DNA from 3 places in the Bacillus thuringiensis genome. Region 3 is predicted to be linked to each of the others. Evidence: predicted binding sites of a transcription regulator. Region 3 holds the regulator's gene; each other region holds the start of a gene.

Region 1 (6,150 bases), 750 kb from region 3:
AGGCGCAAAAACAACTGCACGTTTAAATGCAGAAGGTACACATTATGTATTAAACGGTGAGAAACAGTGGATTACAAACTCTGCATTCGCTGACGTATTCGTTGTATATGCAAAAATTGATGGAGAGCATTTCTCAGCATTTATCGTAGAGAAAGAATACGCTGGTGTATCTACAAGCCCAGAAGAAAAGAAAATGGGGATTAAATGTTCATCAACTCGTACGTTAATTTTAGAAGATGCGTTAGTGCCGAAAGAAAACTTACTTGGTGAAATCGGTAAAGGTCATATTATCGCGTTCAACATTTTAAATATCGGTCGTTATAAATTAGGTGTTGGTACAGTTGGATCTGCGAAACGTGCAGTAGAAATTTCAGCACAATATGCAAACCAACGTCAACAGTTCAAGCAACCAATCGCTCGCTTCCCATTAATTCAAGAGAAACTTGCGAATATGGCAGCAAAAACATATGCAGCTGAAAGTTCTGTATATCGTACAGTAGGTTTATTCGAAAGCCGCATGAGCACATTATCTGAAGAAGAAGTAAAAGACGGTAAAGCAGTAGCAGCTTCTATCGCTGAATATGCAATCGAGTGCTCTTTAAACAAAGTATTCGGTTCTGAAGTATTAGACTATACAGTAGATGAAGGTGTTCAAATTCACGGTGGTTACGGATTTATGGCAGAATACGAGATTGAAAGAATGTACCGCGATTCTCGTATTAACCGTATTTTCGAAGGAACGAACGAAATTAACCGCCTAATCGTACCAGGTACGTTCTTACGTAAAGCGATGAAAGGTGAATTACCACTTCTTCAAAAAGCACAAAAATTACAAGAAGAGTTAATGATGATGATGCCAGAAGAAGTAGGCGATGAGCCATTAGCACTTCAAAAGTATTTAGTAACTAATGCGAAGAAAATCGGCTTAATGGTAGCTGGATTAGCTGCTCAAAAATACGGTAAAGCATTAGATAAAGAGCAAGAAATTCTTGTGAATATCGCTGACATCGTAAGCAACCTATACGCAATGGAGTCAGCTGTTCTTCGTACAGAAAAAGCAATCAAAACAACTGGTCTTGAAAAGAATAAACAAAAAGTGTTATACACTGAAGTATTCTGCCAAGAAGCATTTAACGAAATCGAAGCAGATGCGAAAGAAACACTTATCGCAGTTGAAAATGGCGACATGCTGCGCATGATGTTATCATCATTACGTAAATTAACTCGCCACACACCACTTAATGTAATTCCGAAGAAACGTGAAATCGCTGCGAAAATTTTAGAAGATGAGCGTTACACAGTTTAATAGATGAGAGAGAACCAGTAGCCAGTTGGCTACTGGTTTTTTTATTGCTGAATTCTTGAATAAAGCTGTTTTACATATGTATGTGTAAACAGCTCTTTTTTATGGAGGTAAAGAAGATGAAGGTAATAAGCGTAGAAACAGTGCATCAAATTGCATTTTTACCGCGTCTATTTCCAATTAACTGTTACTTCGTTGAAGAAGAAACAGGATTAACTTTAATTGATGCGGCCTTACCGTTTTGTGCAAAGAAGATTTTACAATCAGCTCGGAAAATAGGAAAACCGATTACGAATATCGTTATTACACATGCGCATGATGACCATGTAGGAGCGCTTGATGCGATAAAGCAAGAGATGCCCGATGTTCCAGTCTATATTTCTAAAAGAGATGCTTGTTTACTTGAAGGAGATAAGGCACTACAAGAGGGAGAACGAAATACACCAATAAAAGTGGGAGTGTCAAAACAGATACATACGATCCCAGATATTTTTCTTCAAGAGGGAGATAAAGTTGGTTCTCTTGTAGCGATTGGAGCTCCAGGTCATACACCAGGATCAATGGCATTTTTAGACACAAGAAATGATGCACTCATTGTTGGAGATGCATTTCAAACGAGAGGAGGATTAGCGGTAGCAGGACAGTTGAAGTGGCTTTTCCCGTTTCCTATGTTTGGGACTTGGGATGCAGAAGTTTCATTAACGAGTGCTCAGAAATTGCTGGAGTATAAGCCGTCTTTATTGGCGACAGGGCATGGGAAAATGATTGAAAATCCGTTAATACAAATGCAACGGGCGATTGAAGAAGCGGAAAGGAATTTAAGTAGAAAGAGCCTCTAATCGTTTAGAGGCTCTTTTTAGTTAAATGATTATTTAGCAGACTTTTTAATGAATACGATTTAAAAAGAACAGAATACTAAGGAAGAATGAAAGAAGAAAGGTAGGAGTATTCCATGCAAAATTTAACAGAGCTTGAAGTAGAAAACTTACGTCATTTAATTGGTGGACACGCAACGATTATTAACAAGTTGGAGCAGTATGCACAGACGTGTACAGATCCACAACTGAAACAAATGCTACAAAAAGATGCGCAAGATGCAAGAAATACGAAACAGCAATTAATGACTTTCCTAGGATAGGAGGAAGAGAAAGATGAATGAAAAAGATATGGTAAATGATTATTTAGCAGGATTAAATGCAAGTTTAACAAGTTATGCAAATTATATTTCTCAGTCTGATAATGAACAGTTACATCAAACGTTAATCCAAATTCGTAATCAAGATGAAATGCGTCAACGTAATATGTATGAGTACGCAAAGCAAAAGAGTTATTACAAACCGGCAGCACCTGCGAATCCGATGATCGTGCAGCAATTAAAAAGTCAGTTAAGTGCAGAATAATAGGATGAAAAAACGGGCGAAAATAGATTCGCTCGTTTTATTTTTTTGTATGTCAATAAATACATAATAAATATTTTTCCAGTTGTAACAAATATGACGAAAATGTAATATAACAATTCACAAAAAGGACAAATACTTTGCTCAATATTTCACAAAGTATCCATGGTTTCTATCGTGAGAACCTCTATAATTAAGAGTGTAAAGAACAAAAGAAATAGATTATATGATCACTTAGGAGAGATTGCTATGAAAAGACATACAAGAAAAATTGCAATTATCGGTACTGGATTAGTTGGATCAAGTTGTGCGTATTCCATTGTAAATCAAGGAATTTGCGAAGAACTATTATTAATTGATATAAATCATGAACGTGCAGTTGGGGAAGCAATGGATTTATCACATTGCATTAACTTTACAAATACAAGAACAAAAGTATATGCAGGAAGCTATGAAGACTGCAAAGATATGGACATTGTCATTATTACTGCAGGACCAGCACCAAAACCTGGACAAAGTCGCTTAGATACTTTAGGAGCGAGTGCGAAGATTATGGAAAGTGTTGTTGGCGGCGTAATGGCAAGTGGATTTGATGGTATTTTCTTACTCGCATCGAACCCAGTTGATATTATCACATATGAAGTATGGAAATTATCTGGATTACCTAGAAATCGCGTAATCGGTACAGGAACATCATTAGATTCTTCTCGCCTAAGAACAATTTTATCTGAAATGTTACATGTAGATCCTCGTAGTATTCATGGGTATTCATTAGGAGAACATGGTGATTCTCAAATGGTTGCTTGGTCTCATGTAACTGTTGGTGGAAAGCCAATTCTGCAAATTTTAGAAGAACAAAAAGAACGATTTGGTGAAATAGATTTAGATGAAATCGTTGAGAAGACTGCAAAAGCCGGATGGGAAATTTATAAACGTAAAGGAACTACTTATTACGGAATCGGAAATTCTCTAGCATATATTGCAAGCTCAATCTTTAATGATGATCACCGTGTCATTGCTGTATCAGCTATTTTAGATGGTGAGTACGGTGAATATGATATTTGTACAGGAGTACCAGCTATTATTACTAGAGACGGTATAAGAGAAATTGTAGAACTCAATTTAACAGAGGATGAAGAATCTCGATTCGCAAAATCAAACGATATTTTACGTGATTATATGAAAACAATTGGTTACTAACTTATAGGAGAAGGTGAAACAAATGAAGGAATATATAATGTCTCGTGTATTTAAAGCATCTGCTGGTATCGCACAAGGTATTTTCGTATCCCTCGGAATTGGTTTACTAATCGAAAATATAGGAAGAATTGTTGATATTCCGTTGCTTATTACAATTGGAGTTGTTGCAAAATCACTAATGGCACCAGCGATTGGTGCAGGAATTGCTTTTATGCTCGGTGCAAATGGTCTTGTAATCTTCTCGGCTATGGTGGCTGGAGCAATTGGTGCCGGATCCATTTCAATTACTGAAGCTGGTCTAATTATTAAAACAGGTGAGCCAATCGGTGCTTTATTAACAGCAACTTTAGCTGTATATATTGGTAAACGTTTAAGCGGAAAAACTGCTTTAGATATGATGCTCGTTCCATTTGCGGCCATATTAGGTTCTGGTTTAGTTGGTATTTGGTTATCTCATAATATTACTCCTGTTTTAAATGCAGTTGGAGCGTTCATTAAAGATAGCTCAGCTGGTAGCCCATTCATCGCTTCTATCGTCATTGCAGTAGTTTGGGGACTATTACTTATCTCTCCAGCTTCATCAGCTGCGTTAGCGATCGCACTTAGCTTAGACGGTGTTGCAGGTGGTGCAGCTCTTGCCGGATGCGTCGCTCAGTTTATCGGATTCTCTGTCATATCAGCGAAAGAAAACAATTTAGGTGGCATATTAGCTCAAGCTCTTTGTACTCCGAAAGTACAGTTGCCAAATATCACTAAAAATCCAATGATTCTCGTCCCAACTGTCGTCGCCAGTGCTATAGTCGGTCCGGTATCCGCATTAATTTTCCAACTGGAAGCAGGAAAAGAAATTGCAGGTCTTGGATTAAGTTCTCTTATCGCACCAATTAATTTAATTTCCAGCGAAGGATGGGAAGTTGTCCCGGCGATGGTAATTACTTATATCGTCATTCCAGTAGCTGTTTCTTATATACTTTACATTGCTCTTAAAAAAGCAGGTCGTATTCATTCTGGTGATATGACTGTACCGCAATCTTAAATTGAAAATCTCCTTAATAATAGATAAAAGCAGACTGAGAAGCCACAGTCTGCTTTTTTATGTTACATTTTATGATTTTGTTTTACTGGAACACGTACTGTTTCTTTTGCTAATAAAAGTTGAACACCGAAGTAAAGTATGCTTGCAAGTGTCATTCCAGAAACGGCATCTACAAAGGCATGTTGCTTCGTAAATAGCGTTGATAAAATAATAAGTGTACCGAAGAAAGTAAGGATGTAATATTCAAAAGCATGTTGTTCTCTACGCTTAAAGGCAGCTAACATAATTACAAATGTAGTAAGAACGTGAATGCTAGGGAAACAGTTTACTGGCTGGTCGATACTATAAATATAGCGAACTAGTTCAGAAAATACATCTGTTCCAACGACAGTCGGACGCGGTACAGTTGTTTGCCAAAAATAATAAATAGAAAAACAAGCAAGCTTTCCAAAAATAACACTACTTAAAGTGACATAATATTGCTTTCGGTCAGCAAAGCAGTAATAAATAAGTGCGCCGTATAAGTATGGAAACCAAAGTAAATAAGGAATAATAAATGCTTTTACAAATGGAATCCAATCATCTACTACAGTTGTAACGTCTACTGCGTGAACAGTTGTTTTATTTAATACATCGTAAAGGGGACTTACGAGTACGAGTAGAAGTATATAACTTAACGGAAGAAAAGATGAAAGTTTAAATTTCTTCATGTTGATCTCCTATGTTTAGTAATGTAAGTAAATTCAATTGATTATAATATAGAAACGTGAATTGGGCTATCGATTTTACTTACATTTTCTTGAATTAACCTTACGTTTTTGTCACTTGACTAAAAAGAAGGGGGAGGGTGCTAAATGAAGCGTTTATCATATTTTTTAGTTTTTATATTGTTATGCCTAGTAGGTGCTGGGTGTGCAAAGAATAACGAAGGAGAAAAATTAGAATATAACGGAAGAGCACTCGTAATTGGAGTTGTTGGAGAAAAGCCGAAAGATACGTTTAGGAATGTAAAGTTTGAAAGTATAAAGTTAGAAGAAATGCAGGAGAAATCAGCAAAAGTTGATGGTTTTTTCGTTATGAAAGAATACTTTAAAGAGGCATCAAAGGAGCAGTATACGGACTTATTTTTATCGTTAAAGAAGCCGGTATTTTTTATTGGTTTGCAAGATAGACCGTATTTAATTTTTACTAACAAGGATTTAGATTATGATAAT
Region 2 (6,150 bases), 860 kb from region 3:
ACTTAAACTGACAGATAATACAGGACCAATGATGAAGCAAATTTCGTCGACGACCGATTCGAAGGAAAATGCTGTATGCAATTTATGGGATCCACGGTATAGTTTAGTCCAACGTGCACGCACCATGGCTGACATGTTGGGCATACAACCTGCACATAAGGCGGATAGAAATAGCGTCCAATAAGGAGCTTCATATTTCGTACATAGGAGTAAGAGGATCGTAAAGAAAACACTGATACCTGTAGTCGGAAGAAGTATGCGAGATTGCCCTAATTGATCGGCCATCCGAGAAATATGAGGAGCTAGTAAAGCTGATGATAATGTAAAGGTGGCTGCAACAGCTCCAGCAAGCCAATAGTCACCACGTAACTGAGATAACATTGTAACAATACCTATGCCCATCATTGATATAGGCATCCGAGCTATAAATCCTGCTAATGAGAATCCTTTTGTACCAGGAGCACTGAAAATTTCGCGGTAGGAATTAAACATGATAATCACCAAAGTATTTGACGTTTACATATACATTCTTCATTCTTTTAACTCCTCCTCTGTTTCATTAATACCTTCTATAAAAAGGGACAGTGAGTCAATGTAGGATATAGGTAAGAAGTTATATTATCTTGTAAGCTAGAAACAATTGACATACGCACCGTATGCCAATATCATATTAACATACGGTGCGTATGTCAATTAGAAAGTTTTATCGTTGGGTAGAGAGCTAACGATAAAAGGAGTTATTCTTTTACATAGAGAACGATACTATAATAGGATTCATTTTGAATAAAGAGAATGAATAGAAGTAGGAGGAAAAGATGGGTAGAAAAACAAGAGAAGAAATGATCATTGAAACACGTGCAAAATTGCTAAGTGCAGCAAGAGAGGCTTTTGGTACAGTTGGATATGTAAACACGTCTATGGATGATTTTACAGCATCTGTCGGTTTAACACGTGGTGCAATTTATCATCATTTTGGTGATAAAAAAGGATTGTTAGAAGCGGTTGTAAAAGAAATTGATATGGAAATGGATAATAAATTAGGAAAAGTATCAGATGAGGCGGAAGGAAAATGGGAAGGGTTTGTTGGGCGTTGTCGTGCGTATTTATCAATGGCACTTAATCCAGAGATCCAGCGAATTGTACTTCGTGATGCACCAGCAGTATTAGGAACTAGTTATTATCAATCATCACAGTCACAATGTTTAGTGACGATGGCGGAGATGCTTCAGCAACTAATGAAGGACTCTATTATTGAAAACACGGATTGTGAAGCATTAGCAAGATTCATAAATGGCGGACTAGTGGACCTTGCTTGTTGGATTGCGAATTCTGAAGATGCAGAGATGCATTTGTCTAAAGCTTTGCGTAGCCTATCACTTATATTGGATGGTTTATTACTAGAAAAGAATGCATGATTTTAACTGATATTTTTTTATTAATATAGGGTAATGGTTAAAAGGGAGGTGTTAAAGAATATGCTAATTGATTTATTTCACTGTATTCTATATAGGCCAACTAACGTCCATTTTGTAAGGCGATAATGTGTTAGTTTAATCTTATAATACGATTTCTTTTTCGACTATTAGGATTTGGATTATAAAAAATGAATTTGGTTACAGGGAATAATCGAATCACACTATTTTTATTCACAATCTAAAGAAAACGCCTCCATTGAAATGGATTCCACACCTATTCTAATAACTTTACACTCTATGTGAAAAAGTTCACAAATAGGTCATAATTTGTGAAGTAATTCACAATAATACGTGCTACAATATGAATGTAAAGAAGTTAAACAACATTAAATTAGTATTTTAATTAATTACTTAAATAATCATAAAAAATATATGTGAACAATAGAGAGGGGAAATTAACATGAAAAAAGGTATCAATCGTGTAGTATTAGTAGGAACAGGAGCTGTAGGTTGTAGTTACGCTTACTCAATGATCAACCAAGGTGTAGCTGAAGAATTCGTATTAGTAGATGTTAATGAAGCAAAAGCAGAAGGGGAAGCAATGGACTTAAGCCATGCGGTACCATTCTCACCATCACCGACAAAAGTTTGGAGCGGTAGCTATGCAGATTGTAAAGATGCAGATTTAGTAGTTATCACTGCTGGATTACCACAAAAGCCAGGTGAAACTCGTTTAGACTTAGTTGAGAAAAATACAAAGATCTTTAAACAAATCGTTCGCGGCATTATGGATAGCGGATTCGATGGAATCTTCTTAATCGCAACTAACCCAGTTGATATTTTAACTTACGTAACTTGGAAAGAATCTGGTTTACCGAAAGAGCGCGTAATCGGTTCTGGTACTACTTTAGACTCTGCTCGTTTCCGTTACATGTTAGGTGACTACTTAGATGTAGATCCACGTAACGTTCATGCTTACATCGTTGGTGAACACGGTGACACTGAACTTCCAGTATGGAGCCACGCTACTATCGGTGTACAAAAACTAGAAACAATCTTAGCTAACAACGAACAGTACAATCAAGAAGACTTAGATAAAATCTTCGAAAATGTACGTGATGCAGCTTACCATATCATCGAGCGTAAAGGTGCAACTTACTACGGAATCGGTATGTCACTACTTCGTGTAACTAAAGCAATCTTAAACAATGAGAACAGCGTATTAACTGTATCTGCATACCTTGAAGGTCAATACGGTGAAAAAGATGCTTACGTAGGTGTTCCAGCTGTAATTAACCGCGAAGGTGTACGTGAAATCGTAGAACTTGAGCTAAATGAAGATGAAAAAGCGAAATTCGCTCATTCTGTAAAAGTATTAAAAGAAACAATGGCACCAGTACTATAATAATTGCTAAATAATTCAGAGGTGGGAAACTGCTTCTTACCTCTGAACTTATATAATTTAATATAAATTCCTTTTCCGGTTTCCCTTGTATATCCCCAATATACCCCTTTTGCTGGATAAGGGTCGTTTATAGAAAAGAGCACTCTACTTTAAGTAGAGTGCTCTTTATTATCCCGCATTAACGGGCAGTAAGATCCCACCTCAAAATGCAGCGAAAGCAAAGAAGTTAGTTTGGTGATCAACTGCCCGTAAAAGCCCGATTGGTGAGGGCTGATAATCAGTGGGGGATGAACACCCCCCACTGATTAAAGTTTCACTTTATCATTTTTTAGGTGTTAATCCTAATTTCTTTAAAATATCTACCAGTGTACCGCTTTTTGATTTTTCTACAGGTGTTTGTGATTTAGATGCATCTGGCCCTTTTTTCAAGAAGTTCTTTTCAACGAAGCGAATATCTTTTTCGTCGACAATACCATCTTTATTAAGATCTCCGTCTTTTACAGTTAGTCCTTTTTTACCGTAGTTGCTAGCGATAATTTCACCATCTTTAATATCGATTACTTTATCACCATTTACATCGCCGGCAAGGTTTTCGTCAGGTCTTGCATAATAATATTGGCCAAGCAGCTTACCGTCTTTTTCAGTACCAAGTTTCGTTGTTAGGCGGCTTGTTAAATGTCCTGGCACTTCTACATATAAGTTGTAGTCGCGTTTATTAACTGGAAGTCCATTGAGTTTGAAGTATCCGTATTTATCTAGTGAGCCTTCAAACTTATGACGGTAAGAATCAGTTGCATATACTTTTACGCCAAGCTTTGTATAATCAAACTTTTCATCTAAATATCCACGTTCATTTAAGAATGCACCAGGTTTAATATTTCCTTCTACTAGTGAATTTAAGGACATAACTGAGAATGTTTGATCTTGAAGTACACGCATTCTATTTGGTTCTGATTCACCTTGTTTCCAGTAAACAAAAATTGGTGACTCTAATTGAGCATTTGCTTCATAAAATTCATCATTTTCTACTTTGAAAGTTACATCAATGAACGGGAAATCACCATCTAATCCAGCAAAGTTTTTGTCATCGATAGCGCCGCCAACTGTAACCGAACCTGCCTCTAGTTTCGGTTCATTTACTTTTGCGGTTACTCCTTTTTCGGAAAGTAGCTTTTCAAAAGCAGGATTAAATTTCGCATTTGCAAATTTGAAGTTCTTCTCTAGGAAGTTTACATTAAATTGCCCAGCAACAAATTGTTTTACGTGTTTTGCGTTTAGTGTTACTGTGAACTCGTCATTTTTATATAATTCTTTTTTATCGTAACTAGCTTTCGCATATTGAGCACCTTGCGGGATAAACCAGTAGTTATTTACACCGCTTGGATAGTCAGCTCCTGCAGTTGCATAATCGAAAATATATACGCCTGTGTTCATTGGACCTTCCGTTCTGAAGGAGTCAGGTGTAATGCCAACTTTAAAATCGCCATTTGCATTAATCGGTAAAAACTTATGCAAGTATGGAGAATAGTCATAGTACATAACGCCATTCGCTTCTTGCGTAATGTTTAATCCTTTTCCTTTTAAGTAGTCAACATTTGAATCGTATACATTTCCTTTAATCCATAGTGCTTTTTTGCCATCTTCTACTGTATAATTTTCTTCATTTAACTCGTAAATACCAGGTTTTAATCCAATTAGTTTCACTTCTGGTGGGGTATTATCAATTACAACATAATCACCTTTTACACGTGCTTTCCCAGCCTTATCATAACCGACAAACTCAATTGTGTAGTCTCCTTCTGGTAAGCTGATTTTCTCATCACCAATTGGTTTTGCAGGATCATTTGTAAAAGGATACACTTTTCCATTAAAGAACGAGTCTAAGTAGTAATACACATCAGTTTTTAGTCCACTTGTGTTTAATGTTCCAATGAAGCCGAGAGCTTTATCTGTTTTGGAATCTTTTACGATAAGATCTAACGTTTCAAGTTCGCTGTTTAATTGGAATGCCCCGTGAACATACGATTCACCGTATGGATTAAATTTAGATGTATCAGTTGAAATTGCTTTTCTTGATAGTATTGCATTTTCAATACCGGGCTCTGATACACGAATAGAGAATGGGATTTGATATGTTTCTTCTTTATTTTTCGTGTTCGTAATATGAATATATCCTTCATATCGGCCTTGTTTTACACCGGCTGGAACATTAATTTTTGCTTCAATTTCATCTGTTTTGCCAGCATCAAGAGTAATTGTTTCTGGAGCAGAGACTTTTACACCGTTTGCGACAGCATCGTTAATAGTAGGCGAAGCTGGTGTATAAGAAATTTCTGTTTTAAATTCTTTTTTCTCTTGTTTATTATGATTAGTTACTTTTATATTTCGTTTTTGTTCAAGAGCTTCACCGTCTTTTTGATAAAACTTACCGAATGCAATAGATCCAGTTTCTTCGGGCACTTCAATTACTTCATCATTTACAACAGTTTGTGTCGTATCTAATACTTTAAAGCTTGTTTCTGTACGAACGGCGTTGTAAGCATCTACTCGCCCAGCTCCAACTTCATAGACCGAATATTTTTCTTTTAAATCATCAGCTGTGTTCATAAGAGACGCTTTTACATCGAACGGAGAGTAGTCTGGGTGTTCTTGTAAAATTAGAGCGGCAACACCAGCGATATGAGGGGAAGCCATAGATGTTCCTTGCATACGCTCATAGGAAACAGCATAGTTTTCACCCTCTTGCGGGTCGTTAATATATTCAGGAACTGTTGAAAGGACAGCAACACCAGGCGCTGTAATATCAGGCTTAATATCATCATTTGCTGTAACAGGACCGCGTGAGCTAAAGTCTGCAAGATGATCGCCTTCTGTTTGAATGTAATTAATTTCATCGAAAGTTAAGGATGTGCTACCTTGTTCAATTTGAGCTTTTAGTTTTTCACCGTCTTCTTTCGTTAGGCGGAATGCTGGAATGTATTTTGTGCTTTCACCAACGTAGAAAGGAATTTCTCCATCCACGTTGTTATAAATAATAACAGCCTTTGCACCTGCTTGTTTTGCGTTAGCAATTTTTTCATCAAATGAGGTTGTACCACGTGCAACGAGAGCGATTTTTCCTTTTACATCTTTTTTACTAAACTCGTCAGGCGTACCGATTCCTACAGATTCAATAGGTAAAGTTTGTCCCTTAAAATCTTCTATTTTATCAGTGAAGTTTTTGCCGAACAAAATTAAGTTAGGGAATTGTAATTGTCCAGCATGACCTGATAGTTTCGGTAAGGAAATAGAGCTATCACTGGCTCCAACCGTAATAGCAAATGGCGAAGC
Region 3 (6,150 bases):
GTAATCATGTAAGGAGATGCATATCCACGATCAAATTGCATACCTTCTACTACGTCTAATTCTGTTGTGAATCCTTTAGACTCTTCTAAAGTAATAACGCCGTCGTTACCAACGCGCTCCATTGCTTCAGCGATTAATTGACCTACTTCTTCGTCAGCTGCAGAAATAGCAGCTACTTGTGCGATAGAAGATTTGCCTTCGATTGGTTTAGAAATCGTTTTTAATTCTTCAATTGCAGCAGTAACAGCTTTTTCGATACCTTTACGAAGACCCATTGGGTTAGCACCAGCTGTTACGTTTTTAAGACCTTCACGAATCATAGCTTGCGCTAATACAGTTGCAGTTGTTGTTCCGTCACCAGCTACATCGTTTGTTTTGCTAGCAACTTCTGCTACTAATTTCGCACCCATGTTTTCGAATGCATCTTCTAATTCGATTTCTTTTGCGATTGTTACACCATCATTTGTAATAAGTGGTGAACCAAATTTTTTCTCAAGTACAACGTTACGACCTTTTGGTCCAAGCGTTACTTTTACTGCGTTTGCAAGAGTGTCGACACCGCGAAGCATCGAACGACGTGCTTCTTCACTAAATTTAATATCTTTTGCCATAATAATTGACCCCCTTGGATTTTTTAAGATTTATATAATTAACCGATAACTGCTAAAATGTCACTTTCACGTAAAATCAAGTAGTCTGTACCTTCATATTTCACTTCAGTACCTGCATATTTTGAGAAGATGATAAGATCACCTGCTGCTACCTCTAAAGCAACACGCTCACCATTTTCAAGCACTCGACCAGTACCTACTGCAACAACTTTACCCTCTTGTGGTTTTTCTTTTGCAGTATCTGGTAATACAATACCACTTGCTGTTTTTTCTTCTGCTTGAACAAGCTCAATTACAACGCGATCACCTAATGGCTTTAGCATGAACAATAACCTCCTCATTTTGTTATGTAAATTTTATTTATTAGCACTCAAGTCACCCGAGTGCTAACACACTTATAATAATAAATAATCTCAATTTCTTTTGCAAGTAAAAAAATCATAATTTTTTCGCAAATTACTATATAAACTTTCTATATAGAATACCGCCTTTACTATATGAAGCATTGTTTCCACTGCTCGTATGTTACAATATGAAAGGACACCCTAAGTTGTTTTCGCTATACACACAACTTTCTCCTGTCTTCTATTATAATTTCAAATAAGGATTTACGAAAAAAACATAATTTAAGTGAGGTTTATATCGTAGGTAGCATATTTACATGTTATCCTAACTTATCTCATACACTATAGTTAGAAAGGATGGTTAAACCATTTGAAAAAACAATATTGGTGGGTTATCGTTACATACATTTTAATGCAGTTATCTGGCGTTGTTGGATTACCACTTCTCCTAAAAACAGGACTCTATGATAATAGAGGGTTTACCATTGAGGAAAAAGGACAAATCATAACGGGACACTGGGCAATTATTAGCTTCTTTGTTGCATTATGTATCGTACTTTGGTTACTTAGAACAGATATTCGTGACAGGCATTTAGATTCAACGCGCTCTTCTGTTCCAGCTACAATTGGATGGATTTTCATCGGATTATTCTTAGCTTTCTTTTCACAAATAGTTGCCGGTATGATCGAGATGCAACTACTAGGAATTAAACAAGGTTCAGAAAATACAATGAAACTGATGGAAATTGCACGAACTACGCCTTGGTTCCTTATTGTTGTATCTATAATCGGACCTATCTTAGAAGAAATCGTATTTAGAAAAATTTTATTCGGTGCACTTTATAAGAAGTTCAACTTCTTTATTGCAGCTATCATTAGTTCGCTTGTATTCGCAGCAATTCATTTTGATTTTACTCACTTATTGGTATACACTTCTATGGGGCTCGTATTCGCCTTTTTATATGTAAAAACGAAGCGAATTATCGTTCCTATTGCAGCTCATGTTGCGATGAATACATTAGTCGCTATTGGGCAAATTTTTATGAGCAATGAGCAAATTCAAGAAATGATTAAAGAAGCTGAAAAAATGCAAGGCTTTATCGGAGGATTTTTTGTATGAGAAACTCACCATTGTTCATGGCTGCACTATACTTCCTTCTTGGATGTATCTTTACACGCTTCGCCATTACGAACGTGACAGATACAATCTGGAATGTGTGGACAATACTATTTGCAGTTATGGCAACAATTGATTTTAATTTGGCACTTCGCCTTATATTAGTTAAATTCACAAAGAAGAAACAATAATAAAACGCAGAGGTCGCTTCCTCTGCGTTTTATTGTGGATAGTTTTTCAAAAAGTAAACTAATGTTTGTAACTCTACAGCTAAATCAATATGATGAATTCTAATATTCTCTGATACGTTTAATCGTGCTGGTGTGAAATTCAAAATACCATGCACGCTCGTTTCAGCTAATCTATCTGCTACAGCTTGTGCTACTGTAGCCGGTACTGTTAATATTGCCACTTGTATATCATTTGATAATCTCTCTTCTAATTCATCTAAATGGTATACAGGAATGCCCCCGATTTCTGTTCCAACTTTCTCTTCACTAACATCAAATGCCATTTCAATTTTTGTATTATTGTTTTTCGTGAAATTATAATGTAAGAAAGCGGTCCCTAAATTACCTACTCCAATAAGTGCTACACGCGTGATATCATCTTGATCAAGTGTTTCGCGGAAAAATGATAATAAATAATTTACGTTATATCCGTATCCCTTTTTCCCTAACGCTCCAAAATACGAAAAATCTCTTCGTATTGTTGCGGAATCTACTTTTACCGCTTCACTCAATTCGGCCGATGAAACACGCTGCTTACCAGAAAGAGATAAGTTTTGGATAAATCGATAGTATAGAGGCAATCTTTTAGCAGTGGCTTGTGGAATCTTTTGCTGATCCATATGACCTCTCCTCTCTTCCTATCTTTATTCATATACTTTAATCAAATACAGAAGTTTAGCACTCATTAAATTCCTTGTATAATAAAGAGAAGAAGTATTCTCTCTTATTTTAAACTATACACTATTTTTAGTATGATTGAGAAATATAAACATGGCAAAGTTAAGAAATTATTTGAGGTGAAAACATTGATTTTATTACAAGTAAATGGACTTTCGAAATTATACGGTGCAGAAACAATTCTTGCAAACATAAAATTGGAAGTACAAACAAAAGATCGTATCGCATTAGTTGGAAGGAATGGAGCTGGAAAATCTACATTATTAAAAATTATCGCTGGTGAATTATCACATGATGGTGGCGAAATTATAAAACCGAAAGATGTCTCAATCGGGTATTTAGCTCAAAATACCGGCCTAGAAACGTCTTTAACAATTTGGGATGAAATGCTAACCGTCTTTACCCACTTACAGCAAATGGAGACAAAACTTCGAAGGCTTGAGCAAGAAATGGGAAAAGAAGAAAACTTTTCAAACGAAGCTATATATGAAAGATTGTTAGCTGATTATGACCAATTGCAACTCAATTATAAAGATCAAGGTGGATATCAATATGAAGCGGATATTCGCTCCATTTTAAGCGGCCTTGGCTTCCCAGTTGAAACGCACCAGACGACGATTTCTACTTTAAGCGGTGGGCAAAAAACAAGATTAGCTCTCGGGAAATTATTATTAACAAAACCAGACTTACTTATTTTGGACGAGCCTACAAACCATTTAGACATCGAAACATTAACATGGCTTGAGCAATATTTACAAGGTTATCCTGGCGCAATATTAATCGTTTCACATGACCGTTATTTCTTAGACAAACTCGTTACACAAGTATATGAAATTTCGAATAAAGAAAGCAGACGATTTGTTGGTAACTACAGTAAATATTTAGACTTAAAATCAGCCTTATACGAGCAAGAAATGAAACGTTACGAAAAACAACAAGATGAAATCGCAAAACTTGAGGACTTCGTTCAAAAGAATATAGCTCGCGCCTCTACAACGAAACGTGCTCAAAGTCGCCGTAAACAACTAGACAGAATGGAATTATTAACGAGACCATTAGGTGATTCTAAGTCAGCATCATTCCACTTCGATATTGAAAAGCAAAGTGGAAATGATGTTTTACAAGTAAAGGATGCAACCATTGGCTATGATGAGGACCCTATAATTGAAAACGTAACTATGCGCTTAACTCGCGGAGATAGTGTTGCTTTAGTTGGTCCAAACGGAATTGGGAAATCTACATTATTAAAATCTATTGTGAATAAGTTACCACTATTAAATGGTGATGTTTCTTTCGGATCAAATGTATCTGTTGGTTATTATGATCAAGAGCAAGCAAACTTAACATCTTCTAAACGGGTTTTAAATGAACTATGGGATGAATATCCACTGCAACCTGAAAAAGAAATCCGTACTATACTTGGGAATTTTTTATTCACAGGAGATGATGTACTGAAACCAGTATCTTCCCTTAGTGGTGGACAAAAAGCTCGATTAGCTCTTGCGAAACTTATGATGCAAAAGTCAAATTTATTAATTCTGGATGAGCCTACGAACCACCTTGATTTAAATAGTAAAGAGATTTTAGAGAATGCTTTAATTGATTATCCAGGGACTCTTCTATTTGTCTCACATGACCGCTACTTTATTAACCGTGTAACAACGACTGTGGTTGAGTTATCAACAGAAGGTGCACAGGAATATTTAGGGGATTACGATTACTATGTGGAGAAGAAAAATGAAATGATTGAACGCGCAGCATTTGAACAACAAGAACAGCAAGAAAATCAGGCACCTGTTCAAAAAACTGTAGCTCAAGAAAAATTAAATTATCTCGAAGAAAAAGAGCGTAAACAATTAGAACGTCAACGCACTCGAAAAATTGAAGAACTAGAACAAAACATCTTAAACTTAGAAGAAGAAATTGCTACGTTAGAAGATCAACTTTGCTTACCAGAAATATATGCAGATTATGAAAAAGCGAGTGAAATTACAACAAAAAAACAAACGCTACAAGAACAACTTGAAACTTGTATGGCAGAATGGGAAGAGCTGCATGTATAAGAGTATTTAATAAATAAGGAAGATGTCTCATCAGTCATGATTTCTGACTATGCGACATCTTTTTTTAAGTACATAAATAATTTTTTGAATATATCAATGGTAACTCGGGATATTTCAACGATTTTTCAAATACATCTATCGTAACCCTATATATATAAACGATTCGACACGAAATATCGATTTACCGACAAGGATTGACAATATCAGCACCCTCTATAATGGAGGGATATTTCAAAATGTTTTTCAGGGATATCTTCTTACTTTTTATTTCCCGAAAAACAATACATCCAAAGGTCAGACTTCATCTAGTTTATCCACAAACTTATACACATATCCACCTTTATAAAATAGCTACTAAAACAACTTTTCCACATTATCCACAACTAACAAAAAAGTTATCAACACTTCATATACACAACAAAACCCACATTATCAACAGATAATATGGGTTTTATCCACAAGCTGTGGTTAATTATGTGCATAACTATGCTTCAATATCTAATCCTGGATTCGCATTTAAGGCTAATGTTGCACGCTTGCCTTGTTCATACGCAATTGTCCCTGCCGCTGCAATCATTGCTGCATTATCTGTGCATAAAGATAGCGGTGGAATAATTAGTTCAATGTTTTCTTTTTGTGCAAATTCCTCTTCTAATCGCGCACGAAGTCCTTTATTAGCAGCTACTCCACCAGCAAGAAGTAATTGCTTTACATTATAAGCTTCTGCTGCACGAGCTGCTTTCGTTACAAGTACATCTATTACACTTTCTTGGAAACTTGCCGCTAAATCTTCTGGTTTAATTTCTATACCACGTTGTTTCGCGTTATGCACAGTGTTGATAACTGCTGATTTCAATCCACTAAAGCTAAAATCATATGAATTCGGTTCTAGCCATGCACGAGGCAAATCAATTGTTGGTTCTCCTTCATGTGCAAGACGATCAATATGCGGACCACCTGGATATGGCATAGATAACGTACGAGCTACTTTATCATATGCTTCTCCAGCTGCATCATCTCGCGTTTCACCAATTACTTCAAATGAACCATGTTCTTTCATATAAACAAGTTCTGTATGCCCACCAGATACAACAAGTGATAATAGCG

What was found. The regulator Rex, encoded in region 3, represses fermentation and respiration genes when NADH is low (regulators of the CRP and FNR family bind a similar motif). The targets are predictions, from matches to a motif close to TTGTGAAATATTTCACAA.
Region 1: AC241_RS24885 (L-lactate dehydrogenase) is a predicted target of Rex. The motif match lies at 2,841-2,858, and genes of this name have one in related genera.
Region 2: AC241_RS24205 (L-lactate dehydrogenase) is a predicted target of Rex. The motif match lies at 1,743-1,760, and genes of this name have one in related genera.

The regions. Positions count from the first base shown of each region.
Region 1 is NZ_CP012099.1:4,793,859-4,800,008, reverse strand. Features, by position in the region: gene AC241_RS24905 (acyl-CoA dehydrogenase family protein) at 1-1,306, shown strand, start outside; gene AC241_RS24900 (MBL fold metallo-hydrolase) at 1,423-2,142, shown strand; gene AC241_RS24895 (hypothetical protein) at 2,256-2,441, shown strand; gene AC241_RS24890 (spore coat protein) at 2,455-2,703, shown strand; gene AC241_RS24885 (L-lactate dehydrogenase) at 2,950-3,900, shown strand; gene AC241_RS24880 (PTS sugar transporter subunit IIC) at 3,923-4,936, shown strand; gene AC241_RS24875 (phosphatase PAP2 family protein) at 4,999-5,646, opposite strand; gene AC241_RS24870 (hypothetical protein) at 5,791-6,150, shown strand, end outside.
Region 2 is NZ_CP012099.1:4,683,323-4,689,472, reverse strand. Features, by position in the region: gene AC241_RS24215 (MFS transporter) at 1-492, opposite strand, end outside; gene AC241_RS24210 (TetR/AcrR family transcriptional regulator) at 816-1,415, shown strand; gene AC241_RS24205 (L-lactate dehydrogenase) at 1,876-2,820, shown strand; gene AC241_RS24200 (S8 family serine peptidase) at 3,142-6,150, opposite strand, start outside.
Region 3 is NZ_CP012099.1:251,265-257,414, reverse strand. Features, by position in the region: gene groL (chaperonin GroEL) at 1-611, opposite strand, end outside; gene groES (co-chaperone GroES) at 650-934, opposite strand; gene AC241_RS01525 (CPBP family intramembrane glutamic endopeptidase) at 1,326-2,075, shown strand; gene AC241_RS01520 (YdiK family protein) at 2,072-2,263, shown strand; gene AC241_RS01515 (redox-sensing transcriptional repressor Rex) at 2,293-2,922, opposite strand; gene AC241_RS01510 (ABC-F family ATP-binding cassette domain-containing protein) at 3,109-5,043, shown strand; gene tsaD (tRNA (adenosine(37)-N6)-threonylcarbamoyltransferase complex transferase subunit TsaD) at 5,528-6,150, opposite strand, start outside.